3 regions of the Staphylococcus sp. MZ3 genome follow, and region 2 is predicted to be linked to each of the others. Evidence: predicted binding sites of a transcription regulator. Region 2 holds the regulator's gene; each other region holds the start of a gene.

The links. The regulator Rex, encoded in region 2, represses fermentation and respiration genes when NADH is low (regulators of the CRP and FNR family bind a similar motif). The targets are predictions, from matches to a motif close to TTGTGAAATATTTCACAA.
Positions count from the first base shown of each region.
Region 1: the regulator Rex is predicted to act here: its motif matches at 4,991-5,008, upstream of KI230_RS12010 (nitrate/nitrite transporter).
Region 3: the regulator Rex is predicted to act here: its motif matches at 1,953-1,970, upstream of KI230_RS01440 (formate/nitrite transporter family protein).

Region 1 covers NZ_CP076026.1:2,426,222-2,437,260, reverse strand. Annotated here, with positions in the region: gene narJ (nitrate reductase molybdenum cofactor assembly chaperone) at 1-24, shown strand, start outside; gene narI (respiratory nitrate reductase subunit gamma) at 17-694, shown strand; gene nreA (nitrate respiration regulation accessory nitrate sensor NreA) at 714-1,166, shown strand; gene nreB (nitrate respiration regulation sensor histidine kinase NreB) at 1,190-2,224, shown strand; gene nreC (nitrate respiration regulation response regulator NreC) at 2,247-2,900, shown strand; gene KI230_RS12020 (MerR family transcriptional regulator) at 3,156-3,896, opposite strand; gene KI230_RS12015 (DUF2268 domain-containing putative Zn-dependent protease) at 3,875-4,789, opposite strand; gene KI230_RS12010 (nitrate/nitrite transporter) at 5,159-6,328, shown strand; gene KI230_RS12005 (Hsp20/alpha crystallin family protein) at 6,435-6,863, opposite strand; gene KI230_RS12000 (MarR family winged helix-turn-helix transcriptional regulator) at 7,079-7,525, opposite strand; gene KI230_RS11995 (DUF3139 domain-containing protein) at 7,923-8,288, shown strand; gene KI230_RS11990 (cation:dicarboxylate symporter family transporter) at 8,470-9,747, shown strand; gene KI230_RS11985 (DUF4889 domain-containing protein) at 10,123-10,479, opposite strand; gene KI230_RS11980 (pyridoxamine 5'-phosphate oxidase family protein) at 10,744-11,039, opposite strand, start outside.
Region 2 covers NZ_CP076026.1:2,086,333-2,097,371, forward strand. Annotated here, with positions in the region: gene KI230_RS10205 (LacI family DNA-binding transcriptional regulator) at 1-21, opposite strand, end outside; gene KI230_RS10210 (ammonium transporter) at 204-1,454, opposite strand; gene KI230_RS10215 (sulfurtransferase TusA family protein) at 1,662-1,886, opposite strand; gene KI230_RS10220 (YeeE/YedE family protein) at 1,946-3,025, opposite strand; gene KI230_RS10225 (redox-sensing transcriptional repressor Rex) at 3,329-3,964, opposite strand; gene KI230_RS10230 (ABC-F family ATP-binding cassette domain-containing protein) at 4,217-6,145, shown strand; gene KI230_RS10235 (hypothetical protein) at 6,290-6,418, opposite strand; gene KI230_RS10240 (MutS family DNA mismatch repair protein) at 6,507-8,117, shown strand; gene tsaD (tRNA (adenosine(37)-N6)-threonylcarbamoyltransferase complex transferase subunit TsaD) at 8,219-9,244, opposite strand; gene rimI (ribosomal protein S18-alanine N-acetyltransferase) at 9,237-9,701, opposite strand; gene tsaB (tRNA (adenosine(37)-N6)-threonylcarbamoyltransferase complex dimerization subunit type 1 TsaB) at 9,674-10,336, opposite strand; gene tsaE (tRNA (adenosine(37)-N6)-threonylcarbamoyltransferase complex ATPase subunit type 1 TsaE) at 10,317-10,778, opposite strand; gene KI230_RS10265 (hypothetical protein) at 10,816-10,971, shown strand.
Region 3 covers NZ_CP076026.1:326,147-337,185, forward strand. Annotated here, with positions in the region: gene KI230_RS01430 (DUF4467 domain-containing protein) at 1-311, shown strand, start outside; gene KI230_RS01435 (DUF4064 domain-containing protein) at 461-859, shown strand; gene KI230_RS01440 (formate/nitrite transporter family protein) at 1,074-1,898, opposite strand; gene brnQ2 (branched-chain amino acid transport system II carrier protein BrnQ2) at 2,161-3,468, opposite strand; gene KI230_RS01450 (5'-nucleotidase, lipoprotein e(P4) family) at 4,052-4,942, shown strand; gene KI230_RS01455 (ABC transporter permease) at 5,191-6,240, shown strand; gene KI230_RS01460 (ABC transporter ATP-binding protein) at 6,253-6,930, shown strand; gene KI230_RS13725 (hypothetical protein) at 7,089-7,229, opposite strand; gene KI230_RS01465 (PTS sugar transporter subunit IIC) at 7,180-8,169, shown strand; gene KI230_RS01470 (carbohydrate kinase) at 8,512-9,630, shown strand; gene KI230_RS01475 (pseudouridine-5'-phosphate glycosidase) at 9,605-10,528, shown strand; gene KI230_RS01480 (NupC/NupG family nucleoside CNT transporter) at 10,539-11,039, shown strand, end outside.

The sequences.
Region 1 (11,039 bases), 340 kb from region 2:
AAAGGAGTGAAACATCATGCTTAATCAGTTTTTATGGGTTATATTTCCGTATTTATGTTTAGTTGTCTTTGTCGCAGGTCATATTGCACGTTATCGTTATGATAAATTTTCTTGGACAGCTAAATCTAGTGAACTAATAGAAAGAAAAAGATTGATGTGGGGAAGTTTATTATTTCACTTAGGTATTATTCCAGTGTTTTTTGGACACGTAGTTGGATTGTTAATACCGAAATCATGGATGGATGCAGTGGGTGTGTCTGAGCATTTATATCATATAGGCGCTGTTTATATTGGTAGCATCTTTGGTATAATAACTTTGATAGGGATGTTTTTATTAACAGCGAGACGTGTTACTACGAAAAGTATTCGAAGATTAAGTTCAGCGTCGGATATATTTGTAAATTTCTTATTATTACTTATCGTATTTATGGGATGTTACGCAACATTAGTAACCAATATACAACATCCAGATTTTAACTACAGAACTTCATTATCAATTTGGTTTAGACAATTATTTATGTTAAAACCAGATGCGTCATTGATGAGTGGTGTGCCGATTGCATTTAAAATGCATATATTGTTAGGTTTCACTATTATGGCTTGTTGGCCATTTACACGTTTGGTACATGTTTGGAGTGTACCTTTGACATATATAAATCGCAGATATATTATTTACCGTAAGAATAAAGTGTAAGCATAAGAGGTGAAAGGATTTGACACCAGAAGCAATAATTGAAGATCGTAGATTTCAAGAGACATTAGATAAAATACGCAAAGAAGAGGGTTATGATTTTGCGGCAATCGCTTTCTATGAATCTAACAAACCATCATCTCCAATAAAATGGCACTATGTTTCAGGTAATAAAAATAATCGATTTAAATTGATTATTTTAAGAAAAGGTCGTGGATTAGCTGGAACTGTTATGAAAACAGGAAAGCGTATGGTAATAGCCAATGTTGGTTTAGCTTTAGGGCCTGAAGAAAAGATTGACTATCCAATTTTATTGAGCGAATCATTAACAGCAGTTTTAGCAGTGCCGCTTTGGTATAAGAATCAAGTGTATGGCGTACTATTATTTGGTCAAAGAGATGGTCGTCCTTTACCAAAAATATTTGATAATGATGATATTCAACGTAAGTTTGGTATTTTCAATGATGATAAATAATGAGATGAATTAGGGTGTAAGTCATGATTAATGAGGACAGTATACAGTTAGATACTTTATTGAAAAAATATTATGAGCATTCAATCGAAAAGATAGTTTTTGCTGATGATAACGGCAAAATTATTGCAATGAATGATGCTGCTAAAGATATATTATCTGAAGAAGATAATTACAGTGCTGTGGCGAATGCGATTTGTCACAGATGTGAAGGGTATACAAATGCCTATGATGTACAATCATGTAAAGACTGTTTCTTAGAATCGATGCAAGTACAAGCTACGAATTTCCAAGTATTTATGAAGACGAAAGATCAAAAAGTGATGCCATTTACAGCAACATATCAGTTGATTGATCAAGACAGGGGAATTCATGCATTTACGCTTCAAAATGTTTCATCACAAATTGAACAGCAAGAGAAATTACATCAACAACGTATGATGCGTAAAACAATCTCAGCCCAAGAAAATGAAAGAAAGCGAATTTCAAGAGAGTTACATGATAGTGTGATTCAAGAAATGCTCAATGTAGATGTTCAATTGAGATTATTAAAATATCAAGAAGATACAACTAAGCTTTTGGAAGACGCAGAAAATATTGAATATATTGTCGCTAAATTAATTGATGATATACGTAATATGTCGGTTGAATTAAGACCCGCTTCTTTGGATGATCTAGGCCTTGAAGCAGCTTTTAAATCATATTTTAAACAGTTTGAAGAAAATTATGGAATAAAAATCATATATACATCAAATATTAAAAATACCCGCTTTGATAGTGATATTGAAACGGTTGTTTATCGAGTAGTACAAGAAGCTATTCTAAATGCGTTGAAATACGCTGATGTAAATGAAATAAATGTAGGTATCCGTCAAACTGGGCGCCATTTGGTAGCAGAAGTGATAGATGCGGGAAATGGTTTTGATCCAAGTTCTAAGCCTAAAGGTTCTGGACTCGGTTTATATGGAATGAATGAGCGAGCTGAGTTAGTCAGCGGTAGCGTCAATATTGAAACGAAAATTGGTGAGGGTACCAATGTTACATTGAACATTCCAATTTGAAACATACATTGGGGGAATAAAATTGAAAATAGTCATTGCCGATGATCACGCTGTTGTCCGTACGGGGTTCTCTATGATTTTAAATTATCAAAATGATATGGAAGTTGTTGCAACGGCTGCAGATGGCGTCGAAGCTTACCAAAAAGTAATGGAATATAAACCTGATGTGTTACTAATGGATTTAAGTATGCCACCAGGTGAGTCAGGTCTTATCGCTACGAGTAAAATTGCTGACAGTTTTCCTGAAACTAAAATACTAATACTAACAATGTTTGATGATGAGGAGTATTTGTTCCATGTGTTGCGTAATGGTGCGAAAGGTTACATATTGAAAAATGCACCTGATGAACAATTATTGTTAGCTATTCGAACTGTATATAAAGGTGAAACATATGTAGATATGAAACTTACAACATCTTTAGTGAATGAATTTGTATCTAATTCAAATCAGGACACTGCAAACACATCAGATCCTTTTAAAATCTTATCAAAACGAGAACTAGAAATATTGCCACTTATTGCCAAAGGTTACGGGAATAAAGAAATTGCAGAGAAATTATTTGTATCTGTGAAAACAGTAGAAGCACATAAGACGCATATTATGACAAAGCTTGGCTTAAAGAGTAAACCTGAGCTAGTTGAATATGCATTGAAAAAGAAATTATTAGAGTTTTAGAGTTTGAAATTAATATAATTCAGTATAAAAGCGCGAGAGGAAATGATTATCTTCTGGCGCTTTTGTATGTTTCGAAATATATTTTTTATAAATCGAATGGAACTTAATCCTTCTCCTTTCGGTAACCTATACTAATTCGCTTTGCAAAGGTATAACTTTTAATATAGTTATTGATTTAGAGAATAAATGATTAGTTTTCTACTTTGAACAAGTATTTTAGTTGGTGTATTCAGTGTTGTAGCATCTGTATGAGGATTAAAAATTGTCGCTTTTATTCACATTGCTCAAAAAATAATTAACAGCTTCTGAAATGTATGATGCTAAATTTTGATTATCATATGAATTAAAGTAATCTTTGAAACGCGTATCATCTTCATATGTTTTAGCAATACAGCATAATGTTTCATCATCAAAATCAGCGATAGTGTTCATAAATGCCTTCCACTCAAATACGAGATCACTACAATCTTGGATTGGATAATGACTCAAAGACATATGATTAAATTTATTGAAGATAGTTGTCAATTTATGTCTGATATCCTGCGATTGTAAGCTGTCTTTACGTCTAATAAATGATTGATATGCTTTCGTATGACCATATTTTATAGATGCTTCTTTATCATATTGTGACTGTAGTGTCTTGTTTAAAATGCTGGTATCTATTAGAGAGAGTCCTTTAATAAATTCACATACAGAGCGTCTAATTAATTGTAAGTCAGAAATCTTTTTATCTAACTTGCTTATTTGCTCTGATAATAACTTTCGCAATTGTTCATTATCATACGAAATGTATTGTTTTATTTTAGCGATATCAAAATCAAAAGACTTGAGTATTAAAATCTTTTGTAATTTTTCTAAGTCTTGCTGTTTATAAACGCGATAATTTTTATCATTTTTATCTGGAACTAATAATCCTATTTCATCGTAATAATGTAAAGTTCTTTTAGTTACACCTGTAATTTCAATAATATCTTTTAAAGTGAATGTGTATGCCAAAATTCAGTCACCTCATTTATTATTTTTTGTGCTGGAAGTGTTGTAGCAACTTCAATAGGTATGTTTGTTTTTTGTAAAAAGTATTTTACCAAGTGATAGCCACATGCATACCCGGCAGCATGAGATAGGCCAACGATAGGCCTACCTTGAAGTTTATTAATATCATCACCATAGAGATAAGGCATCGATTCAAATATATGCTTTAAATGTAAATGATTATAAATAGTATTTTTAATTTTTACGTTATCACGACTCCAATTAGTATTTGTTACCCACGGTCCAATATGCGCTTTACCATACAATGATTCTACATAGTTTTCAGCTAATCCTTCTGCAATAATCAATTCAATCAAACTTCCGCCATCCCAATCAATATATTGATAGCGCATATTATGATTTACTTCATGTGCAATTAAGCTTTTCATAGAATTAATTGTACTTGTACTCGGCACTAAATAAATCATAATATAACCTGGTATGCCACCATCACCACCGCGATTTTTATTTAGATACATAAGTGGTTTTTGGCTATCTCCAAGTAATACTGTGAAATGATAGTTAGAAACTTGAGATGAGATACTATAATTTGAAAATTGATCTATAGCAACTTTTAAATATTTTTCGCAATTACTCCAGAAATCATTATTCAGGTATTGTATTGACATTTGGTCAGTTTCAACCAGTTCTTTGGGAGACTTTTGAAATGCATCTAAAAAATGATTTGCATTCATTGTCTGTTTGGCATCATTATAAATAGGCATATGTTGTGCCTCAAATTTCTTTTTAAAAGGTACTAATATTTCTTTAGTGAAAATTGAATCACGGTCGTTTATTGGTGCCTTGAGTATATTCTTATAGACGGAATCTGATCTAATAATATTGATTTTATACATGATAAACCTCCTTATGTTGTCAGCATAAAGGATAACGTAACGTGATTTTCAAGCAGTAATTGTAACTAATTGAAAAAAATTAAGAAAAGTATGTGAGTGTTCCTAAATAATATGATTAAAATGATGGCGAATAAGTGTCTAAAAGCATCTTAAAGGGACATTGTATAGGGTAAATCACTTCATAAATAAGGGAAAATCCTTATGTTCACTTTTTCACAATCATAATAAAATATATATGTAGTCAATACTTTGTCTATATTGAATGTTTTCATATAAATGAAAGCATTTTTAAATAACATTGACCTCTAATATATAGGCAGAGTATTGATATCTATTAAAAAATAAATGATTTTGATGAAGGTGAAACGTATGTACAAAACAAAAGGTGGCTTTCAACTTACATTACAAACATTAAGTTTAGTGGTTGGGTTTATGGCTTGGAGTATAATTGCGCCATTAATGCCCTTTATTAAACAAGATGTCAATGTTACTGAAGGTCAAATATCAATCATTTTAGCGATACCAGTTATTTTGGGATCGGTGCTCCGTGTGCCATTTGGTTATTTAACAAACATTGTTGGCGCTAAATGGGTATTCTTTACTAGTTTTATCGTATTGTTATTCCCGATATTTTTCTTAAGCCAAGCACAAACACCGGGTATGTTAATGGCGTCAGGATTTTTCCTTGGTGTAGGTGGTGCAATTTTCTCAGTTGGTGTTACATCAGTTCCTAAATATTTCCCTAAAGAAAAAGTAGGTCTAGCAAATGGTATTTATGGTATGGGAAATATCGGTACAGCAGTTTCTTCATTTTTAGCACCGCCAATTGCGGGTATTATTGGTTGGCAAACAACTGTTAGAAGTTACTTAATTATTATCGCTTTATTTGCATTAATTATGTTTATTTTTGGTGATACACAAGAACGTAAAATTAAAGTGCCATTAATGGCACAAATGAAAACATTATCTAAAAACTACAAATTATATTACTTAAGTTATTGGTATTTCATTACTTTTGGTGCTTTTGTAGCATTTGGTATTTTCTTACCTAACTACTTAGTAAATCATTTTGGAATTGACAAAGTAGATGCTGGTATTCGATCAGGTGTATTCATTGCGCTGGCAACATTCTTAAGACCAATAGGTGGCATTTTAGGTGATAAATTTAATGCAGTTAAAGTATTGATGATTGATTTTGTTGTTATGATTATCGGTGCCATTATTTTAGGTATTTCAGACCATATCGCATTATTCACTGTAGGCTGTTTAACAATAAGTATTTGTGCAGGTATTGGTAACGGCTTAATCTTCAAATTAGTACCATCATACTTCTTAAATGAAGCGGGATCCGCAAATGGTATCGTATCAATGATGGGTGGTTTAGGAGGATTCTTCCCACCACTAGTAATCACATACGTAGCTAATTTAACAGGATCAAGTCATTTAGCATTTATTTTCTTAGCGGTATTTGGATGTATTGCATTATTTACCATGCGTCATTTATACCAAAAAGAATATGGCTCATTGAAAAACGGTTGATATGTAATACATGACATTCATTTAGTTAAATACAAAGCCTTAATATCATGCGCAATATTCGTAGCATGACATTAAGGCTTTAGTAGTGTATTCATTTTAAATTTAACTATGAAATTGGAATAGACGTTGATGAAGTAGTTTCATTGCTTGGTTTGATTTTAGGCAAGGTAATGGTTAATAACCCATTTTCAAAACTAGCAGTAATATGTTGCTTATCAACAGCTTCAAAATCAAATTGACGCATTAATGATTCGAAGTTACGCTCATCTAAAATGAGTTGTTCAGATTTGTGTTTTGCGCTTCTAGTAGCTTGAATAGTGAGCGTATTATTATTGAAATCGATACTAATATCTTCTTTATTTACACCTGCTAGTTCAGCTTCTAAGTAATATAATTCGTCTGTTTCATATATATTCGTTACAAATGAAGGTGTTGAAAAGTAATTAAATACTTGTTTACCTAAATCTTTAAATGTATCACTTGGATTACCGTTAAAAAAGTTTTGATTCTCGAATTGATTGAAGTTCAATATCATCACTTCCATTATAGAAATTTGTATTACAAAGCCATTATATGAGTAGTATTAAAAAAGTTAAAGTAAAAGGGGAGATAAAAAAGTAATAAATGGGTAGATTTGTGCCTGATAAGGAATCAGGGCAAAAGAACTGAGCATCGAGATTTATACAAGCAATAAAGATAATGAATAAACATATCGATGCATACTTCTGCCCATCACCTTATGATAGGGAGTTACTTTTTGTCGGAATAGTCAAAATTTTTAGAAACAAAATTCCGCAAATTATTAATTATATCTGATGCTTCTCGTTCTGAAATGTTGAATTCATTAAAGACCTTAACAGAAATTTCAGCAAGAGGGCTTTTTATTGCTTTACCTTGTTCTGTTAGAGAAATTTGTAGGTTTCTTTCATCTTTCTCTTCACGTGTTCGAACAACGTAATCTTTCTTTTCTAATTTCTTTAGTAATGGTGTCAGTGTTCCAGAATCTAAGAATACACGTTCACCTAATTTTTTGATGTTAAGTTTTTCATCATTTTCAATCGCCATTAAAACAATGTAACCAGTATAGGTTAAATCATATTCCTTAAGATAGTTTGTGTATTTTTTAATTATTTCTTTTGAAGAAACATAAAATAAAAAACACAACTGTTTGCTAAGATAGCTGTTTTCTACATACATCCAATCACTCCTTGTTAAAATAAACAATATTATGAAGTGTAATAGTTGTCAAGTACTGATTTCATCGCAATTATTGAATTGTCTATAATTGAATTTAAATGTTAAATAATGCAAAACATATCGATATCTTAGTATTTTCATCGGTAATTACTGATATGACTGATTTTTTAAATTGAAAAAAATGTAATTGTATCATCCTTAATTGTTAAAAGTAGTCAATTATTTTGATAGATAGTAAAATGAAATTTGTTATTAAATTTTTTAAAAGCATCGTGTATGTAATTCGATTTCTATAATAATATTGAGAATAAAAAAATTTGTTACAATCTGGTAAAAACTCTTTATTAAATAAATTGATTCGTTCATACTGAATAGATAAGCAAAAAGGAGTTACATAATGAAGAAGAAAAAAAACGCGATTAAAGTTATCATTATATTATTTATTTCATTAATTGTTGCAGTAGCATTTTTCTTTGGTCTGAAAACATATCAAGGCCATAAGAATATTCAACTAATTGACAGTTACTTGGAAGAGAAAAATCTAAAAGATAAAATTAAATCAGAAAAAACAGAGTATAGTGCTAAAAAAGGTCTTTTCTATAAGGAAGTTACGTTTAAAGATGAACCTGGTGTAACTTATGTTGTCCAACCAATCAGTACTAATAAAGGATTATTTGTTGAAGGCTTTGATACAGAGACTAAGAAAAGTTTGAAAACTGCAAAGCATAAATATTTCAATCAAAATTATAAACCATCAAAATAGTGAAACGTTAAACTGGTGAAGCAGTTTAGTGCCTTCAATTTTAATTATTTGAGGTAAACAGTTTTTGTATGGAAATTAGTGATTTTTGACATCTATAAAAGATAAATATTTTAATTTTTTATAGATAATTATCAATTTTCTGATATAATTGAGTGATGTCAGATGAAGGGGAGTTTGTACTATGGCTCTATTCAAGAGAAAAATTAGCCTACCTATGCAAGTTGTTATTGCATTAGTGTTAGGTGTTGTCGTAGGACTTTTATTATATGGACAAGAAAACGTAGCAAATTACATTAAACCATTTGGTGACGTATTTTTAAATTTAATTAAAATGATCGTTATACCAGTTGTATTTTGCTCACTAGCGCTTTCTATTTCGAACGTTGGGGAATCGAAAACTGTAGGGCGTTATGGCTGGAAAACAATTTTATACTTTGAAATTATTACAACAATCGCAATAGGTTTAGGGATTATCTTCGGTAACCTATTTAAACCAGGTGCTGGATTAGACCCAACAAAATTACCTAAAGGTGATATTTCTAAATATCAATCAACTGCACATGCAGCAGAACAATCTACATATGGAAATCATTTTATTGATACCATTGTACATATTATTCCGACAAACTTTTTTGAAGCTTTAAATAAGGGTGAATTATTACCTATTATCTTCTTCGCAGTATTCTTTGGATTAGGATTAGCTGCTGTAGGTAAAAAAGCAGAACCAGTTAAAGAATTTTTAAGCGGATCGCTTGAAGCTGTGTTCTGGATGATTAATAAAATTTTAAAATTAGCACCACTTGGAGTGTTTGCATTCATTTGTACTACAATTATTACATTTGGTGCATCCGCATTATTACCACTATTAAAATTAGTATTAGTTGTTGTCTTTGCAATGGTGTTCTTTGTATTCGCTATACTAGGACTAGTTGCATGGATGTGTGGTATTAATATCATGAATATTATTAGAATCTTGAAAAGTGAATTGCTTTTAGCATTTTCTACATCAAGTTCGGAAGCTGTACTTCCTGTAATGATGAAGAAAATGGAAAACTTCGGTTCTCCAAAAGAAATTACTTCTTTTGTTATACCAATTGGTTATACGTTTAACTTAGACGGATCAGCACTTTATCAATCTATTGCAGCATTATTCGTTGCACAGATGTATGGAATGCACTTAACATTATCAGAGCAAATTGTGTTGATGTTAACATTAATGATTACGTCTAAAGGTATGGCGGCAGTACCAGGAACTTCAATCGTTGTTTTATTAACAACATTAGGTGCCATGGGCTTACCGGCACAAGGTTTAGCATTAATTATTGGTGTTGACCGTATCTTAGATATGGTACGTACATGTGTAAACGTTATTGGTAACGCATTATCAACAATCGTTATAGCTAAATGGGAAAACGTATATGACAAAGCAAAAGGTCAAGAATATTTAAAATCAATTTAAAAAATACTATCTGACATTTAAAGCCCCTTACAACCTTTGGTTGTTAGGGGCTTTTATGCATGCGCAAAGCGCAGGCGAACCGAAGCGCAGTGACCTCAGGTTGTTAGGGGCTTTTATGCATGCGCAAAGCGCAGGCGAACCGAAGCGCAGTGACCTCAGGTTGTTAGGGGCTTTTATGCATGCGCAAAGCGCAGGCGAACCGAAGCGCAGTGACCTCAGGTTGTTAGGGGCTTTTATGCATGCGCAAAAGCGCAGGCGAACCGAAAATAGACTGACACAGTAATTCTTAAAAAGCAACAGTAAGATAATTTTCAATTAGAAAACATCTTACTGCTGCTTTTAATATCTTCTATATTACTCAAAATTAAAGCTTAATTAGTGTTTCATGTGCATTTTGCCCATGTCATGAATTTTCATCATTAAACCGTGAGGGACGTCATCATGGTCAACTTTTTTAACTTTAACAATTTTATCTGAATCTGCTAATTTATAAACAATTACAAAATCACCTTTTTTAACTTTAACATCTGAATCTGAAGGTAATTTAACATTTTTTTCAATACTTTCATCTTTTTCACTAATCATTTTTTCAATAGTAGTATTATCTTTCATAATTCCATAGTATGTATCTTTCTTTCCGCCAGTCATCATCATGATTACTAATACAATACATACAATTAACATGATGGCGATTAAACTAATACCAAGACCAAAACCTTTTTTCTTTTTCATGGTTCATCAATCTCCTTAAATGTAGTTAATTCTGTTATACCTAAAAGTGCAACAGTTTGCAAATGCAGTATTTATATTACATAAAATTAATTTAAAAAGACACACCCTAATCACGTTAAATGTGAATAAAGTGTGTCTAAAAAACAATACATTGCAAATTGAATTGTAAACATATTAAACACTTTAATTATAGCGAGTTATTTTAAGTATTTAACATTGTTATATCTAGAATTCATAAAAGTTATTTCCTATATATACTTTGTGTTATAAATCGATTTTGATAGGTGTATCTAATGATTTATCATTCATTAGCTTAATGGATTGCGGAACTACTCTTAAAACACAAAGTTCTGGGTCTTCTTTTGAACTGAAAAAGCTTTTATCTTGAGTCTCCCATAACCAATCGATTACTTTTTGATCAGTAACTACTTCTATCGTGGCTTCCATTTCAACGAAACTGCGATTTGTCGTATCATTGTAACCTAACAATACATAGGCTGCTGGGTTTTCTTTAATTTTTTTGACCTTAGCAGAATGGATATTCGTTTTAGTATATAAAG
Region 2 (11,039 bases):
AATATCAGATATATTTTTCATACTTATTCACCTATCATTATTTGTGACACTTAGCCTTATTTTAGCATATGTGTAACCGCTTTAAATAATATTTCTGCTTCTTTCATAAAAAGATTTCAAAATAAAACTTTTGTATAACAAAATGTCCCAACATCAACCTTTAGTTAAATGTCAGGACAATGAATATTCTATGTAAATATATTCTAATATCGAATATGTTTATTGAATCTATTTAGCTCACCTTCAAAGTAAGCATGTTCACCGTGAACAATCTTGTCTAATCCTATATTCGTTTCTTGTTCCGTAACAGATAATGGTGTAATTAATTTAATTACTTTCGCAATAATAAACGTCATGACTATACTAAAAATTACAACTGTTGTTACACATAATATTTGTACAAGTATAATATGTATGTCACCAGTATAAATAAAGCCATTCTCAATGTCAGGATTGGCTTTTTTACTTTGGAAAACTGCTGTTAAAACAGCACCAATAATACCACCAACACCATGAATACCAAATGCATCTAATGCATCATGATATTTTAGTTTTACCTTGATGTAATTAATGACAATATAACAACAGATACCTCCTATTAAAGCCATTATTGTTGCACTAAGATATGTTACATATCCTGCTGCAGGAGTAATGACAACTAATCCTGCTAATGCACCGAGTAAAAGTCCAAGTAAACTTGTCGTCTTTTTAAAAATATATTCTAAAATTAACCAACCTATAGCACCTGCACTGGCTGAAATGACAGTATTTGTAAATGCAAGCATCGCAATATTATCAAATGTAAAAGCACTACCTACATTAAATCCATACCAACCAATCCACACGAATATACCGCCAATCAACGTAATGATAAGATTATGTGGTGTTGATTCAGAATGTTTGTTTCCTTTTCCAATCATAATAGCTAATACTAAACCAGAAACACCTGATGTAATATGAACAACCGTACCTCCAGCGAAATCTAATACACCGAGTTTGTTAATCCAACCGCCGCCCCAAACCCAATGTGCTACTGGACTGTATACAAGAGCAGTCCATATTACTACGAATAATAAATAAGGAATAAACTTCATTTTCTCAGCGATTGAACCAGATAAAATAGAAATTGCAATCGTACAAAACATCATTTGAAATAACATAAACAAAGCGAAAGGAATATGTGGGCTAATATCTTCTTGAGTCGCAAAACCTACATGATTAAGAAAAGTATATTCCCAATTTCCGAACCATAAATTCCCATTCCCAAAACTAATTGTAAAACCAACTGTTATCCATACAAATGTAACAAGCACAATTGCTGCCATACTTTGCATGACAGTATTAAGCGCATTTTTAGATTGAACTAATCCACCATAAAATAAACTTAATCCTGGTGTCATTAGCCAAACTAATAATGTACACAAAAACATAAATATCGTATCGTTAAGATTCATACTTACCACTCCCTTGTTTTCATAATAATCTGACAATTTATAAAAAGCAAAAATGCGTTAAGTTTTATTACATCTTTTGGGATAAAATGTGCCACACTATATAAAAGTGATTTCATGAACTAAAACAAAAAAGACTACTTACTCACTTTTAAATTAGCGGAAGTAGCCATAGAATCTAACATCTATTTTATTGTTAAAATGATAACGTTAAACTTTTTGAATTGTAATTGTCCATGAAGCATTATCAATTTGTTCATAGTTTGTTACAGGATATCCATTTTCTGCTGCCCAATTTGGAATAGCTTCCGTCGCTTGCGTGCAATCAAAATCAATTTTTAATTCATCTCCAGATTGCAATGTTGCCATTTTCTTTTGCGCTTCAATTAACGGAAATGGACATACCATTCCTACTGTACCTAATTCGTGTATCATAATTATTTCTCCTTTTCCAATCACTTTTATTTGATCAACATCATTTGCATAATAATCTTCTATACTATTTGCGTTTGCTGTTTAACCTTTGCAGATTGTTGTTGTACTTTTTTCATTGGACGAACAAAGATAAAATGACTCATTGTCCATACACCAACTATCATTGATGCTAGCGCAATCCATCCTTGCCAAGTCATCGTTGCTGTTTCAACCAAACCGTTACCGATAGAACAACCACCAGCAACTGACGCACCAAATCCCATACATATGCCACCAATAGCACTGTTTCGTATTGTAATCTTATCTGGCAATCGCCATTTAAATTCTCTTGATCCTCTAGCTGCAATATATGAACCAATGAAAATTCCTAGAACTAAAAAGACACCCCAATCAATAAATTTAGTTTCACCTGTAATCAAAAAGTGTACTAAATTTGCTGATGGCGTTGTTATACCTAAACCGTCATTTCTTCCAGTTGATGCACTCATTGGCCAAGCTAAGAGTGCGATAAGTCCAATTACAATTGCTGCAATAAATGGATGGTATCGTTTTTCGAAAAGGTAATATCTAATACCTGTATAACGTTGCTTTAGTTTTGGAACAGCAACTCGAACTTTCTTATTATTGAGTGTTCTTACAACTAGAAAAATGGTGATTATAGTTAATATAACGACTAATCCCCAAAACGGAATGCCAGTTGTTTGAGACATATCACTATTTACATTCGTTGGTTGATTAATTTTATCCATTACTTGCTTTAAAATCCCTGTTTTAGTGATTGCTGCAGTAACAGCATATAATACTAATGCAATCCAACTACCAATTAGCCCTTCACCAGCGCGATACCAAGTACCTGTTGCACATCCTCCAGCCAATACTATTCCAATTCCAAAAATAAAAGAACCTATAATTGTTCCCAATATTGGAAAACTATGTGCAGGAATTTGTAAAATATCTGTTGCCGTCAAAATCAATAATCCTATACTTTGAATAGTAATAGCGATTAATAATGCATAGAACATCTTATTATTCTTTTGCACATACATATCTCGAAAGCCACCTGTTAAACAAAATCTTGTTCTTTGCATGACAAAACCTAAGAGTCCCCCGACAATTAAGCCACTAAAAATCATCCACATAATCCTAACCTCTCATTTCCGATAAGTTTAGTATGTATTATAGGTGATGATTTTCTTGTTTTCAACCTTATACACAATATTTTTGATATTTATATTATATTCATATAAGGAAGGCGATTAATTACGATTCATCATTATATCTCTACGTGTTAATTTATTAACCTATACTATATTTATCAACACAACAGTTTTTCCTTTCATTTTCAAACATAACAGAAAAAGCCTGAGACATACTTAGTCCCAGACTGTTCTATAATTAATTAAAGATATAACAAGGTTAATCATTCAAAGCTAACATCACATTTATTCACTGTAATTTTTCATAAAGAATAATAACGACTGTAATTCTATACCTAAGTCAATTTGATGTACTTGCACATCTGAAGGCGTATTAATTCTACCAGGAGTGAAGTTTAAAATACCTTTCACACCAGCTTGGACGAGTTCATCTGCAACTTTCTGTGCAACTCTTTCTGGTGTAGTTAGAATCACAACATCTATTTCTTCCTTCTTCAATGTTGTTATTAATTCATCGTTATCTTTAACAATAACGTTCCCTATTTTCTGGCCAATAACATCTTCTTTTACGTCAAACGCTTCTGTAATCGTCATATCGTCATGTATTGAAAAGTTATATGTGAGCAAAGCTTTCCCTAGGTTCCCAACTCCGACAATTGCGATTTTGATCATGTCACTCTCGCTTAGTTCAGATTTAAAGAAATCCAATAAACTATCTATATTATATCCGTACCCTTTTTTACCTAATTCGCCAAAATATGAAAAGTCACGACGAATTGTTGCCGAGTCAATTTGTAACGCATCGCTAATCGCTTTTGAATTTACACGATCTATACCTTTAGATTTTAATGAACTGACAAATCTATAATATAACGGCAAACGTTTTAAAGTTGCTCGAGGAATTTTAACTTGGTCACTCATTCGCTATTTCCTCCTTCGTGTTTGAATGAATTATATCTATGTATTCAAACGAGTTAGAGCGTAATTGTTAGATTATTAAAAAACAAATAATTGATTACAATGAATACCTAAATATTATACATTATTGAATTTTAAAAATAAATATCTTAGTTTCAAGACGGCGTTTTATACTGTAAAATGGTTATTAATGTAATAATTACGACTTTTTTCATAAGTTAATAAAATTTGAGAAAGACGAAAGGTGAAGATCGAATGATACTTTTACAACTCAATCATATATCAAAATCGTTCGATGGTGAAGATATATTTACTGATGTTGATTTTGAAGTAAAAACTGGTGAACGAATTGGTATCGTAGGAAGAAATGGCGCCGGTAAATCAACATTGATGAAAATTATAGCTGGCGTAGAAAACTATGATTCTGGAAATGTGTCAAAAATTAAAAACTTAAAACTAGGTTATTTAACTCAACAAATGACTTTAAATTCTAATGCAACAGTTTTTGAAGAAATGTCAAAACCATTTGAACATATTAAACGAATGGAAAGCTTAATCAAAGAAGAAACAGATTGGTTATCAAAACATGCAAATGATTACGATAGTGATACATATAAAACACATATGTCCCGTTATGAATCTTTATCGAATCAATTTGAACAATTAGAAGGGTATCAATATGAAAGTAAAATTAAAACAGTACTTCACGGGTTAAATTTTAGTGAAGAAGATTTCAATAAACCTATCAATGATTTTAGCGGTGGCCAAAAAACACGTTTATCTTTAGCTCAAATGCTATTAAACGAACCTGATTTATTACTTTTAGATGAACCTACTAACCACTTAGATTTAGAAACGACAAAGTGGCTTGAAGATTATCTACGTTATTTTAAAGGTGCAATCGTCATCATCAGCCATGATCGTTACTTTTTAGATAAAATAGTTACTCAAATTTATGATGTGGCTTTAGGTGATGTCAAACGCTATGTTGGTAATTACGAGGAATTTATACAGCAACGGGATTTATATTATCAAAAACGAATGCAAGAATATGAAAGTCAACAAGCAGAAATAAAACGATTAGAAACTTTTGTTGAGAAAAATATTACCCGTGCTTCAACAAGTGGAATGGCAAAAAGTAGACGTAAGATTTTAGAAAAAATGGAACGCATTGATAAACCAATGTTAGATGCCAAAAGTGCAAATATTCAATTTGGCTTTGACCGGAATACAGGTAATGACGTCATGCATGTAAAAAATTTAGAAATCGGTTATCAAACTGCAATTACCAAACCTATCAGTATAGAGGTCTCTAAAGGCGATCATATAGCAATCATTGGGCCAAATGGTATTGGAAAATCGACCTTAATTAAAACTATTGCTAATCAACAAAAAGCGCTTAATGGCGATATTACTTTCGGCGCAAATTTACAAATTGGTTATTATGATCAAAAACAAGCAGAATTTAAATCTAGTAAAACGATTTTAGATTATGTGTGGGATCAATATCCGTTAATGAATGAAAAAGATATTCGTGCAGTTCTTGGTCGTTTCTTATTTGTACAAGACGATGTTAAAAAGATAATTAATGATTTATCTGGTGGTGAAAAAGCACGTTTACAACTAGCACTACTTATGTTGCAACGTGACAATGTACTTATTTTAGATGAACCTACCAACCACCTCGATATAGATTCAAAAGAAATGTTAGAGCAAGCACTCCAACATTTTGAAGGAACAATACTATTTGTTTCCCATGATCGTTACTTTATTAACCAATTAGCAAACAAGGTATTTGATTTAACAATTGATGGCGGAAAGATGTATTTAGGAGATTATCAATATTACATTGAAAAAGTTGAGGAAGCGGAAGCGTTGAAAGCGCACCAAGAAGAACAGTCAGTTAACGTACAAGCACATGAAAAGTCTATGGAACAATCGTCGTATCATAACCAAAAAGAACAAAGACGTGAACAACGCAAACTTGAACGACAAATATCCGAGTGTGAAAATGAAATAGAAACTTTAGAGACTACTATCTTACAAATAGACGAGCAATTAACCCAACCAGAAGTTTATAACAATCCACAAAAAGCAAACGAATTAGCTATCCAAAAACAAGATAGCGAACAAAAATTAGAACACGCTATGTCTAAATGGGAAGAATTACAACAAAAACTATAAAAATATACATAACTCTAACTGTAAAATCGCTATAGTTAGAGTTATTTTTTTACAAATTTTAAATTTTTTTATTCACAATAAAAACGCTGATATTATAGCTATCCACAGAGTTATCCTAGTTATCCACAAGTAAATTAACACTAATCAATCATTTATTTTCTGTTTTCCCACCTGATATCCACAATAAATGACGTTATCAACACCTTTTATCCACAAGTTATTCACTCTTTGTTGATAAGTACGCATGTTCTCTATTGACATTGTTTTTATCAAAATTCATTGTTAAGACATTTTCTTTATGAAATAATAATAATATTGAAGTATATTTTTATTATTATTAAAAATAAATAAGGAGATACTTATGAGCACAAATCAAACATTTTTAATATTTGTTATAGCAATTATTCTACTTACATCTGTAATAGGAATTGTTGGACGATACATGAGTCGTCAACGTCTATTAAAATCTATGGAAACATTATGGCAAACGATTTCTCCATTAGAAGCTTTTATCAGACCGAACTCACATTTCGACTATGAGTATAAGCTCTACAAGGAAAAATTTGAATCACATTCATTAGTTGATGATAAAACTTGGTCCGACTTAAATATGAATGCAATCTTTCATAAGATGAATTATAATTTAACAGCTATTGGTGAAATGAAACTATATGCCTGTTTACGTGGAATGCTTTCAATTACGAACAAATCATTACTTAGTTTATTTAATGATAATGCTGAATTTAGAAAAAACGTAACATATCATTTAGCTTTGATTGGTAAAACTGTTTATCCAACATTTCCAGACCAAATCACACCTGTAAAACGTCAAAATATATTGTTTCTATGCCCGTTTTTACCAGTTATCTCATTTGCAGTTATATTTATTAATTCACAAGTTGGTATTTTATTATTTCTTATGAGTTGCCTATTTAATATCATTTTATCAGCAACTTTAAAGCGTACATATGAGGATGACTTAAAATCTATCTTTTATGCATCCAATGTTTTAAAACAAGGCTATACTATCTCAAAAATTAAACATGCTCCACAACCTGAAGTCAATTTTAAGCAATTTAGAACAGCACGTCATTTAACGAGTGTTTTAGCTGAAGTTAATGATGAAGATATCGGAGCTATGGTAATTAAACTAGTTAAACTTATTTTCATGCTTGATTATGTTTTATTTCATTCAATTCAAAAAAGCTATACAACACATATGAATGAGCTTAAAAATTGTTTCGATTACATAGCTGAATTAGATAATCATTATGCATTAGCAATGTATCCTAGAACGCTAGAATGTTATACTGAACCACAAATTGATGATTCAAATGATGGCATAGTATTCTCTGAGTTAACACATCCACTCATAGCAGATGCAGTAGCCAATGATTTCTCACTATCACAAAATATACTGTTAACTGGGTCTAATGCTTCGGGTAAATCAACATTTATGAAATCCATAGCAATAAACATTATTCTTGCATCGGCTATACAAACAGTTACCGCAAGCAAATTTGTATATCAACCTGGAATTGTGTTCACGTCAATGGCAAATGCCGATGATGTGTTATCAGGCGATAGTTATTTTATGGCTGAATTAAAATCTATTAAGCGTATTGTTGAAATTCCAGATAATCAAAAAATATACTGCTTTATAGATGAAATTTTTAAAGGTACCAACACAACTGAACGAATTGCCGCTTCAGAATCAGTACTATCATTTTTACATGAAAAATCTAACTTTAGAGTTATTGCAGCAACACATGATATTGAGTTGGCTGAACTCTTAAAACAACGTTATGAAAATTATCATTTCAATGAGGTAATAGAAAATAATAACATACATTTTGATTACAAAATTAAGCCTGGCAAAGCAAATACACGTAATGCCATCGAATTATTAAAAATCACTTCATTTCCAGCAAAAATATATGAACGAGCAAAAGATAATGTCCCGAAAATTTAGCATTTAACTTTAAATATAAAAACGTCAGCTATCACATGACAGAAGACTATGAACAGTTTCAATAATGTTCATCGTAATCATGTTAATAACTGACGTTTATTTTATTCTGCAGAATACTCTTCTAAATCTATATTGCTGTGCCCATTTAATGCTAAATCAGCAAATCGACCTTGCTGATACAAATAGTGGCCGGCAACGCCTATCATTGCAGCATTATCTGTGCATAATTTAGGACTTGGGATAGTTAATTGAATGTCATTGACTTTGCATTGATCCGCTAAAGATTGACGTAATCCTTTATTACTCGCCACGCCACCAGCAACAATTAATCGCTGAACACCATATTCTTTACAAGCTTGAATAGCTTTAAACGTAAGCACCTCTACAACACTATTTTGAAAGCTCGTTGCTACGTTAGCTTCAATGATTGGAATATTTTTTTGTCGTTGATTGTGAAGTTGATTGATTACGGCACTTTTCAACCCACTAAAACTAAAATCATAACTATCTTTATCCAACCAAACACGAGGGAATGAATAAGTATCTTCACCTTCAGCAGCCAACCGATCAACTTGTGGACCACCTGGATAATTTAAACCAATTGTTCGTGCCACTTTATCATAAGCCTCACCTACTGCGTCATCTCGTGTTTCACCAATGACTTCAAATGATAAATGATCCTTCATATAAACTAATTCAGTATGTCCACCTGAAACAATAAGTGCAATTAGCGGGAATGTTAATGGCTCTTCTATGTGATTAGCATATATATGTCCTGCAATATGATGAACAGGAATAAGTGGCTTATCGTAAGCAAATGCCAATGCTTTGGCTGCATTAACACCTATTAGTAACGCACCAATAAGTCCAGGGCCTTCTGTAACCGCTATGGCATCAATATCTTCTATTGATACATCGGCATCCACTAGAGCCTCGTTTATTGTTGTTGTTATACCTTCAACGTGATGTCTACTTGCCACTTCGGGAACGACACCGCCAAATCGTTTATGACTTTCAATCTGACTTAAAACTGTATTTGATAAAATATCTCTGCCATTTTTTATAACACTAACGCTTGTTTCATCACAACTTGTTTCAACAGCTAGTATTAATATATCTTTAGTCATTTAAATTCACCCACATAACCATTGCGTCCTCACCTTCACCATAATAATTTTTACGTTTACCACCATATTGAAATCCTAAATTTTCATATACATGTTGTGCCACTTTATTATTAACTCTTACTTCTAAACTCATCACATCACAAGTGTGACTTGCATAGTTTATTCCGTATTTTAAAAGCATTTGACCTAAACCATAGCCTCTATAATTATCATCGATTGCAACTGTTGTAATTTGAGCTTGATCGATAACAATCCATAAACCTAAATAACCAATAATTTGTTGTTCAAATTCTAAGACAAAATATTTCGCAAAGTTATTTTGCTCTATTTCATGATAAAATGCGTCAATTGTCCAAGAACTGTCATTGAAACTCCGACGCTCAATATCAAAGACTTGTGGCACATCTTCTTTAGTCATCTCTCTAATGTTTAATTGTTCTTTTGACTGTTGATCCAATTTCGTTCCGCCTCAGCTAATTTATGGTATTTAGGAGTAAATGTATGTACGTCTGAAGGTTTATCTATCAATTGATACATGACTGATGCATTTGGTAGCTGCGCAATCACTTCACCTTGTAATTCATCTTGTAATTTTATAGTATCTTTCCCAATATAAATAAATGGTTGGTTTAAATCTTCTAAAAAAGCTCGCAATGCCTCTATCGACATATATTGATCTTCTAAAATAGTCACTAATTGACCATTTTGCCACTGGAATATGCCTGTATAAACTGCTTGTCGTCTTGCATCAAACACAGGAACCAATAATTTATCAGTATGGTCGATTGTTGCTGCCAATGCCTTTAATGATGAAACACCATATAATTTAACATCTAACGCATACGCTAATGTTTTAGCAACAGTAACACCGATACGTAAGCCAGTATATGAACCAGGACCTTCAGCAACAATAATCGCATCTAATTGCTGTTTAGCTATTTTGCTCTGCTCAAATAGCTGACTAATCGCAGGCATTAATTGCACTGAATGATTTTGTTTAGAATCCGTAGTTATTTCAGCTAAAACTTCATCGTTTTGCATCAATGCTACTGATAATGGTTGATTCGATGTATCAATGAGCAGCGAATTCATGAATAATTGCCTCCTTAATTTGTTCATAATGTTCTCCTTGCGCGAACAACTCAATTTGTCTTGTATTTTCAGATATTGTTGAAATATTAATAGATAAATGCGTCGCTGGAAGTAAATCTTTTATAAATTGACTCCATTCAATAACAGTAATTGCCTGATCTTCGAAAAATTCATCAAATCCTAAATCTTCATCAGAATCTTCTAAGCGATAACAATCCATATGATGCAATTTTAAATTTTTACCCCTATATGATTTAATGATGTTAAATGTCGGGGAATTAATCGTACGTCTTACACCAAGAGCTTTTCCTATAAATTGCGTTAACGTTGTTTTACCTGCTCCTAAATCTCCGTTAAGTAAAATCAAATCACCACTTTTCAATTGCTCAACTAAAAATATAGCAAATTGATTCATTTCATCTAAATTATTTATCTTTATCAATGTTGATTCTCCTATATTATGCTTTTCATTCATAAAAATGATTATCCATTGTTCAATCGTATCTAACTTTATATTTAACCTTTATATTGTAACAAATTTCAACTTAAATTTCTTATCTTTGAAACAGATTATCTCTTCAAAGTTAATTGTAAGAAAATTTAAAATATTTGTTGACATACTAAAGCAGATATAGTAAATTAAATTTATCAAATTTTTAGACAATTCTAACTATTAAAGTGATATATACCATTCACGGAAGGA
Region 3 (11,039 bases), 1.0 Mb from region 2:
GTGAAAAGTATCAAAAAGATATTGATAAAGTGTACAAAGAACAGAATCAAATGAATAAAATTGCCTCGAAAGTACAAAACACTATTAAAACAGACATTAAACAAGAAGACAGTAATACACATGTTTATAAAGATGGTAAAGTCATTGTTATTGGTATTCAATTATATAAAGATCGTGAAAAAATGTATTATTTCGCATATGAAATAAAAGATGGTAAGGCAGAAATCAATAGAGAAATAGACCCAATTAAGTATATGAAAGACCATAAAGCAGATTATGAAGATGAAAATGTAGAAGTGGAAAAAGATTAACGTATGCTTTCTTTAAAACTTTTAACCAGCTTCAAAAAATAAATGAGCTTTAGCGACAATAATTTTTAAAATAAACACGATATAAATTTAAACATTTATATATAAGAACACAAACGTAAGTTTGTAAATAATAATAAAGGAGTAAGTCAATGGAAAAATCGATCAAAATAATGACAATAATAGGAATTGTGATTCAGGGTTTAGCAACGGTATTTAGTTTACTATTGATGGTTTTAGCAGCATCAGGTGTAATGACTACAGATGTGTCAACAACAGTTAATGGTGAGGTTGACCCAGTTGATGCAGAAACAGCAGCAGCAATTTTCACTGTATTATTCTTATCCCTATTCATATTTGGAATCATTTCAATTATTTTAGGTGCAATCGGTATGTTTAAAGCATCTAAAAACAAAAAAATGAGTGGTATATTGTTGATTATTGGAGCTGTAATAAGTGGTAACATAATTACATTTGCTTTATGGTTAGTCAGTGGTATTAAACTCCTTACTAATAACAAGCCTAAAGATGAAATAAGCGACTTATCATAAACATCGTATATTGAAATTTCAAGATTTCTTAAGTAATTAAATAAAGTGCTCTCTTAGAAGTAGATTTTCAGTCAATAACTGCTTTTAAGAGAGCATTTTGTATTTGATAATGCTCATAGCATCGGATAAAAACCATTGACGAACTTAAAAAAATACGTTAGACAATGCACTTCTAAATATTAAAGGCATCGACTAACGCATTGTTCAAATATAGTTAATTATTTTTATAAAATTGATGATGATCATTCAAGTAAGCATAGAATAAACCTATAATGAGTCCGCCTCCAATATAGTTACCGATAAAAGCCGCAGCGATATTCGAAATAGCTGGTATGAAGTGCAATGTATCAACTTGATAAATTAAACCACCCATAAATAAGCAACTGTTGTAAACGACATGTTCATAACCCATAAAGGCGAATATGGTAACACCGAACATCATGACAAACATTTTTGCAAGTACATCGTCAATTTGCATGGCAATAACTAATGAAATATTGATAAAGAAATTGGCGAATATCGCTTTCATTAATATACTTACAAAACCAGTAGACAACGTTTTATGCTCTATAACTGCTGATAACTGATTTAACATATCTGGCGTCATTACATTTGAAAAACGCATGAAACTAAATAAAATAGCAGCACCTAAAATATTTCCTGCAAAGCATAATAAAAATATTTTCAATACTCTAGTTGGTTTAATTACTTTATAATACAGGCCTACAGTAAAGTACATGAAGTTACTGGTTAGTAGTTCGGAGTTTGTAAATAAAATGAGTACTAACGCAAAGCTGAATGTAATGGCACTGGCCATATTCACAATGCCTGGCGGTAAATCTGGTTCGTGTGTTGCTTTAACTGATAATACGAAGACCGTAATAATCCCGATAATAAATCCTGCCATCATCGCGCGTAATAAATAACGTTTTAAATAAACGCTTTGTAATATATCTTTTGTTCTTATTGTTTCGACTACGTTATTTACCCAGTCGTCCCCATAAAATATCTTATCCCATTTAATATGTTTCTCCTTCACAATGACATCCTCACTTTTCATTTGTTAATCAGAGTATACTATGAATCGCCTTATTTGTGAATAATTTCACAAAATTAATTTTAAAAACTAATATTTTTGAATAACTGATAGGATTTTTTGGCAAATCAATTATTTTAAAATAATCAATAGACAGACAGTATCGCTGAAAATCCATGAATTTCATATAAAAAAGCCTAGTAATGATGCGACGATCATTACTAGGAGATTATGCGACGATCATTACTAGGAGATTATGCGTCTATTAAGTTGTCGCTTGTTTCGGACGGCGTATAACTACATCGATGATGAAACCTATTATTGCCAAGAGCATGAATGGTACAAGCCAAGCTAAATCGATATCTGCTAAAGGTAACATCATAAACGATTTCAAAATAACACCGTGTAATAAGTTGAAACTATTTAGTATTTGTAAAATTGAAATAATCAATGTAATAACAGTTGCGAGTCGATAGGCCCAACTGAATCTGAATGTGCTAAACATGTTAGCAAATGATATGAGTACAAGTGCAATCGACACGGGATATATTAATGTCAACAATGGTACAGCAATTTTTAAAATCATTTCTAAACCAAGTGTTGTAAATAAGAACCCTATGATAGAGAAAATAAGTGCGAATATTTTATAAGAAAACTTAGGTACGTGTTTCTTAGTAAATGTGGCGCAAGCATTGACGAGTCCTATACATGTTGTTAAACATGCAAGTATCACTGTCATACCAAATACTATGTTGCCAAATGAACCAAATACGCGTAATGAGTTATACGTCAATATATCTGTACCATCTTTAAAGTTTCCTGGAGCCGTTGATGCCCCAACGTATGCAAGTGCAAAGTAAATCATTCCAAGTAATATGGCTGCAATAAGACCTGAAAAGCAGACATATTTTAAAATTTTCATGCGATCTGTGAGGCCTTTAAACTTATAGCCATTGACAATGACTACGGAAAAAGCTAACGCAGCAACAAGATCCATTGTAAAATAGCCTTCCAAACTTCCTGAAATGAAAGGATGTGTTATATATTTATCCTTAGGTGCACTTAGTGCAGATTCAGGGTTGAAAATGACAGCAATACTTAATAGAGCGACCATTAATAGTAATAATGGTGTTAATAATTTACCTAAATTATCAACGATTTTCGATGGATTTAAACTAATCCAGTAAACGATGGCAAAAAAGATTGCTGCGAATATAATTAAAGTCCATTGGTTATGCACAGGTAAAATGTGTCTTGTACCAATTTCGTACGCGACATTTGCAGCACGTGGAATACCGTAAAATGCTCCGATAGACATGTAAATCACGACAGCAAAAATAAACCCGAACCATGGATGTATACGATTGCCTACACTTTCAACACCTTCATCATAAAATGCAACAACAATAACAGTAATAAAGGGGAGTAATATGCCTGTAAGGGCAAAGCCTAGCATACCAATCCACATATTTTGACCCGCTGTATGGCCAAGAATGGGCGGGAATATTAAATTTCCGGCTCCAAAAAATAGTGAAAATAACATGAGGCCCGAAATAATAACTTGTTTTTTCAATGTAATTTCCTTCCTAAAACTAGATATTCATAATAATTTAAAAAATCTGAAAAATAAAAACGTTCTTACTTTATCTTTAAATGACAATACTATGATTCTATTATTTTATAAAAAAGATTGCAATAATAACGTCTTGCTATTATTGGATAATGACAATTAAAGTGTCGTTTTTATGAATTAAAATAGGTGAAAGTAAGTTGGAAATACGTTGGAGCGTTGTGATTTTTATGAGAAATTGTATGAGTGAGGACTGCTATTTATAAAAGGTAAACTATGGATGAGTTTATGGTTGTTCCAATAGGTAAATAAGAGATAGCACACTGTACACATAATGATACGTGGATGAGTGAATATGTCTGATAGGAAGGCCTAGTCACTCAAATGAATTTAAGTTTATTACGTGATAAATCACAAATCTCTCTCATGTGATAGGTCTCCCATTAAATCATGCTTATATGAAATGTTCACATATTTGTTAGCTTTTCAAGAAATAATATTAAATATCTTTTCATAGTATAGCAATATTAAATAAATGCATTTATAATTTTAACTGTATTTTAAATATTAATCATGAGGTGATAAGATGAATAAAATTTCAAAGTATATTGCAATAGCATCATTATCGGTAGCGGTTACAGTTTCAGCACCACAAACGACAAATTCTACAGCGTTTGCCAAAAGTTCTGCTGAAGTTCAACAAACGCAACAAGCTTCTATACCAGCATCACAAAAGGCGAATCTTGGTAATCAAAATATTATGGCAGTGGCTTGGTATCAAAATTCAGCTGAAGCAAAAGCATTATATTTACAAGGTTATAACAGTGCAAAGACACAGTTAGATAAAGAGATTAAAAAGAATAAAGGTAAACATAAGTTAGCTATTGCTTTGGATTTAGATGAAACAGTTTTAGATAATTCTCCATATCAAGGCTATGCATCAATACATAATAAACCTTTCCCAGAAGGTTGGCATGAATGGGTACAAGCTGCTAAAGCTAAACCTGTCTATGGCGCAAAAGAATTCTTGAAATATGCTGACAAAAAAGGTGTCGATATCTACTATATTTCTGATAGAGATAAAGAAAAAGATTTAAAGGCAACACAAAAGAACTTAAAACAACAAGGTATCCCTCAAGCTAAGAAGAGTCATATTTTACTAAAAGGTAAAGATGATAAGAGTAAAGAATCACGCAGACAAATGGTTCAAAAGGATCATAAACTTGTCATGCTATTTGGAGATAATTTATTAGACTTTACAGATCCAAAAGAAGCTACAGCTGAATCTCGTGAAGCATTAATTGAAAAACATAAAGACGATTTCGGTAAGAAATATATCATTTTCCCTAACCCAATGTATGGTAGTTGGGAAGCTACGATTTACAACAATAACTATAAAGCAAGTGACAAAGCAAAAGATAAATTACGTAAAAATGCTATTAAGCAATTCGATCCTAAAACAGGCGAAGTTAAATAATATATGAATTGGACGTCTACATGTACTTAAAGGTATATGTAGGCGTTTTTAAATTGATCCTTAATTTTAAATGTACCGTACAAAAATAATAGACAATTAATTGCATTTTCCATAAATTTGCTTTTAATATAAAAAGTTCGGGTATAATGAAGGATAAGTGTATGTATAACATTACAGAGCGCAACACGACGTACGTGCATCTAAGAATATAAACAATGTTTAAATCATAGTAGTAGGGAGAGAAATGCATGTTTTTAGCTTGGAATGAAATACGGCGCAACAAATTGAAGTTTGGACTAATTATTGGTGTGTTAACGATGATTAGTTACTTGCTATTTTTATTATCTGGATTGGCGAATGGTCTTATCAATATGAATAAAGAAGGCATTGATAAGTGGCAAGCAGATGCCATTGTTCTAAATAAAGATGCCAATCAAACTGTGCAACAATCTGTTTTTAACAAGAAAGATATTGAAAATAAATACAAGAAGCAAGCTACTTTGAAGCAAACAGGGGAAATTGTGTCTAATGGCCATCAAAAAGACAATGTTTTAGTGTTCGGTGTTGAAAAGTCATCATTTTTAGTTCCGAGTTTAATAGAAGGGCATAAAGCGACTAAAGATAATGAAGTGTTAGCTGATGAAACGCTTAAAAATAAAGGATTTAAAATTGGTGACACATTATCACTATCTCAATCAGATGAAAAATTGCATATCGTAGGTTTTACAGAAAGTGCAAAATATAATGCGTCACCAGTCATTTTCACGAATGACGCTACCATTGCCAAGATCAATCCTAGATTGACTGGAGATAAAATTAATGCAGTTGTTGTACGTGATACAAATTGGAAAGACAAAAAATTAAACCAAGAGCTTGAAGCGGTAAGTATTAATGACTTTATTGAAAATTTACCAGGTTATAAACCACAGAACTTAACATTAAACTTTATGATTTCATTCTTATTTGTCATTTCAGCTACAGTTATAGGCATTTTCTTATATGTCATGACATTACAAAAAACAAGTTTATTTGGCATATTAAAGGCTCAAGGATTTACGAATGGCTATTTAGCGAACGTAGTTATTTCGCAGACGCTCATATTAGCATTATTTGGTACGGCATTTGGCTTACTGTTAACAGGCGTTACAGGTGCATTTTTACCTGATGCAGTACCTGTCAAATTCGATGTACTAACATTGCTCGTATTTGCAATTGTGTTAATGATTGTCTCTGTATTAGGAAGTTTATTCTCCATTTTAACAATTAGAAAAATAGATCCGTTAAAGGCGATTGGGTAGGAGGTGTAGCAAATGTTGAAATTTGAAAATGTAACAAAGTCATTTAAAGATGGGAATCGTAACATTGAAGCGGTTAAAGATACAAATTTTGAGATAAATAAAGGTGATATTATAGCATTGGTTGGACCTTCTGGCTCTGGTAAAAGTACATTTCTAACTATGGCAGGTGCTTTACAAACGCCGACATCTGGGCACATTTTAATCAATAACCAAGATATTACGACAATGAAGCAAAAAGCATTGGCAAAAGTTAGAATGTCTGAAATAGGTTTTATTTTACAAGCTACAAACCTTGTACCATTTTTAACGGTAAAGCAACAATTTACATTATTGAAAAAGAAAAATAAGAATGTTATGTCTAATGAAGACTATCAGCAACTTATGTCACAATTAGGTCTAACTTCATTGCTTAATAAGTTACCTTCAGAAATTTCAGGTGGTCAGAAACAACGTGTGGCGATAGCCAAAGCGTTATATACGAATCCGTCGATTATTTTAGCGGATGAACCTACCGCGGCGTTAGATACTGAAAATGCGATTGAAGTCATTAAAATTCTACGTGATCAAGCCAAAAAAAGAAAGAAAGCATGTATTATTGTTACACATGATGAACGACTTAAAGCATATTGTGATCGTTCATATCATATGAAAGATGGCGTCCTTAATCTTGAAAATGAAACAGTAGAATAGTTTTATTAAGCCGGTACATCATGTGCCGGTATTTTTATGTTTATGTATTATTTGAATAAACTTTCACATTCAATTAATAATAATTATTATCGAAAATTAGAAATATTCCGTGAAATATAATATTTTTTGTAGTAAAATGGCCTCTAAGTATTCAATATTTAAATATGGGGATTGAATATAAAATTATCGTAATGGGGGTCAATGGTTATGGATTTAATGATAGGTACTTTATTTTTATTTTTGGTCTTAGTGATTTTTACATTATTTACATATAAAGCACCTAATGGTATGCGTGCCATGGGAGCATTAGCTAATGCAGCAATCGCAACATTTTTAGTGGAAGCATTTAATAAATATGTTGGTGGCGAAGTATTCGGTATTAAATTTTTAGAAGAGCTAGGAGACGCTGCGGGAGGTCTAGGTGGTGTCGCTGCCGCTGGATTAACAGCATTAGCTATCGGTGTATCACCAGTATATGCATTAGTTATAGCAGCCGCGTGCGGTGGTATGGATTTATTACCAGGTTTCTTTGCGGGTTATATGATTGGATATGTGATGAAATATACAGAGAAATATGTGCCGGATGGTGTCGACTTAATTGGATCGATTGTCATCTTAGCGCCATTAGCTCGTCTTATTGCAGTATTATTAACGCCAGTAGTGAATAGTACATTGATTCGAATTGGTGATATTATCCAAAGTAGTACGAATACGAATCCAATTATCATGGGTATCATTTTAGGTGGTATTATCACGGTTGTCGGCACAGCGCCATTGAGTTCAATGGCATTGACAGCATTATTAGGTTTAACGGGTGTACCTATGGCTATTGGTGCCATGGCAGCATTTAGTTCGGCATTTATGAATGGGACGCTATTCCATCGCTTAAAATTAGGTGATCGTAAGTCTACGATTGCAGTAAGTATTGAACCTTTATCACAAGCAGATATTGTATCAGCCAATCCAATTCCAATCTATATTACAAATTTCTTTGGTGGTGCGATTGCTGGTTTAATTATTGCTATGTCAGGTTTAATTAACGATGCGACAGGTACAGCTACACCGATTGCAGGATTTTTAGTAATGTTTGGATTTAATCATCCAATGACTATTGTAATTTATGGTGTAGTAATGGCGATTGTAGGTGCGCTTGCAGGTTATCTTGGTTCAATCGTATTTAAAAAATATCCAATTGTTACTAAGCAAGACATGATTAATCGAGGTGCAGTTGACGCATAGCATCATCATATTGAATAGTAAAAACAAATAAAACATAGTAACGTGATTCAGTCGATGAAAAAATCGATAATGAGTCACGTTTTTTTATAGAAAAATATAAGACATAAAAATGTCATAATTTATTGTCGACAAATATCATACTGTATAAACATTTATCATTTTCTCAAGTACCTTTTACACGATGGAATGAACTTACTTTTTACGAAATTATGCGTATTTTATAAACAAATATCATTGATATAACGGCAAATGTAAGCGTTTACAACAGAAATAACAGCATGCTACGATATTTTTGTAAATTCACTGATTCAAGTATTTTAAGTCAATATGAGGAGGGATGTTATGAGCGATTCTGAGAAAGAAATTTTAAAAAGAATTAAAGATAATCCGTTTATTTCACAACGTGAACTTGCTGAGGCAATTGGATTATCTAGACCCAGCGTAGCAAACATTATTTCAGGATTAATACAAAAGGAATATGTTATGGGAAAGGCATATGTTTTAAATGAAGATTATCCTATTGTTTGTATTGGCGCAGCGAATGTAGATCGTAAGTTTTATGTGCATAAAGATTTAGTTGCAGAAACATCAAATCCTGTAACGTCAACACGCTCTATTGGTGGCGTAGCAAGAAATATTGCTGAGAACTTAGGTAGGCTTGGCGAAACGGTCGCTTTTTTATCTGCTAGTGGACAAGATAGTGAATGGGAAATGATTAAACGATTGTCCACACCATTTATGAATTTGGATCATGTTCAACAATTTGAAAATGCGAGTACAGGTTCATATACAGCTTTAATTAGTAAAGAAGGCGACATGACATATGGCTTAGCAGATATGGAAGTGTTTGACTACATTACGCCTGAATTTTTAATTAAGCGTTCACACTTATTGAAAAAGGCTAAGTGCATTATTGTCGATTTGAATTTAGGCAAAGAGGCATTAAACTTCTTATGTGCCTATACCACGAAACATCAAATCAAATTAGTTATCACCACGGTTTCTTCCCCAAAAATGAAAAATATGCCTGATTCATTACATGCTATTGATTGGATTATCACGAATAAAGATGAAACAGAAACATACTTAAATTTAAAAATAGAATCTACTGATGATTTAAAAATAGCTGCTAAACGCTGGAATGATTTAGGTGTTAAAAATGTTATTGTGACAAATGGCGTGAAAGAACTCATTTATCGAAGTGGTGAGGAAGAAATCATCAAGTCAGTTATGCCATCAAATAGTGTGAAAGATGTTACAGGTGCAGGCGATTCATTCTGTGCTGCAGTAGTATATAGCTGGTTAAATGGGATGTCTACTGAAGATATATTAATTGCTGGTATGGTTAACGCAAAGAAAACGATAGAAACGAAATATACAGTTAGGCAAAACCTAGATCAACAGCAACTTTATCACGATATGGAGGATTATAAAAATGGCAAATTTACAAAAGTATATTGAGTATTCTCGAGAAGTTCAGCAAGCACGGGAGAACAATCAACCGATTGTAGCATTAGAATCAACAATTATTTCGCATGGTATGCCGTACCCACAAAATGTTGAAATGGCAACAACAGTAGAGCAAATTATCAGGAATAATGGTGCCATTCCAGCAACCATAGCCATTATAGATGGCAAAATTAAAATTGGTTTAGAAAGCGAAGATTTAGAAATAATGGCAACTAGTAAAGACGTTGCTAAAGTATCTAGAAGGGATTTAGCAGAAGTTGTTGCGATGAAGTGTGTTGGTGCTACTACTGTAGCGACGACGATGATATGTGCTGCAATGGCTGGTATTCAATTTTTTGTTACAGGAGGTATTGGGGGCGTCCATAAAGGTGCAGAACATACGATGGACATTTCAGCAGACTTAGAAGAACTGTCTAAAACAAATGTCACTGTTATCTGTGCAGGTGCCAAATCAATTTTAGACTTACCTAAGACGATGGAGTATTTAGAAACAAAAGGCGTTCCAGTTATTGGATATCAAACGAATGAATTGCCAGCATTCTTCACTCGCGAAAGCGGTGTTAAGTTAACAAGTTCGGTTGAAACGCCAGAACGACTTGCTGACATTCATTTAACAAAACAGCAGTTAAATCTTGAAGGTGGCATTGTTGTTGCTAATCCAATTCCATATGAGCATGCCTTATCAAAAGCATATATTGAGGCAATCATAAATGAAGCTGTTGTTGAAGCGGAAAATCAAGGTATTAAAGGTAAGGACGCCACACCGTTCTTGTTAGGGAAAATTGTAGAAAAAACGAATGGTAAAAGTTTAGCAGCAAATATAAAACTTGTTGAAAACAATGCGGCGTTGGGTGCTAAAATTGCTGTCGCTGTTAATAAATTATTGTAGGTGATGATACATGAATATTTTATTCGCTATCACAGGGATAGCATTTGCACTATTTGTTGCGTTTTTATTCAGTTTTGATCGTAAAAACATAGACTTCAAAAAGACGTTAATAATGATATTTATTCAAGTGTTGATTGTGTTATTTATGATGAACACAACGATTGGTTTAACAATCTTAACTGCATTAGGCTCATTTTTTGAAGGGTTAATAAATGTTAGTAAAGCAGGTATAAACTTTGTTTTTGGAGATATACAAAATAAAAATGGCTTTACGTTCTTTTTAAATGTGTTGCTGCCATTAGTGTTCATTTCTGTATTAATAGGCATTTTTAATTATATTAAGGTATTACCATTTATTATCAAATATGTAGGTATCGCTATTAATAAAATAACGAGAATGGGGCGCTTAGAAAGTTACTTTGCTATTTCAACAGCGATGTTTGGACAGCCAGAAGTGTATTTAACTATAAAAGACATTATACCAAAGTTGTCTAGAGCAAAATTATATACA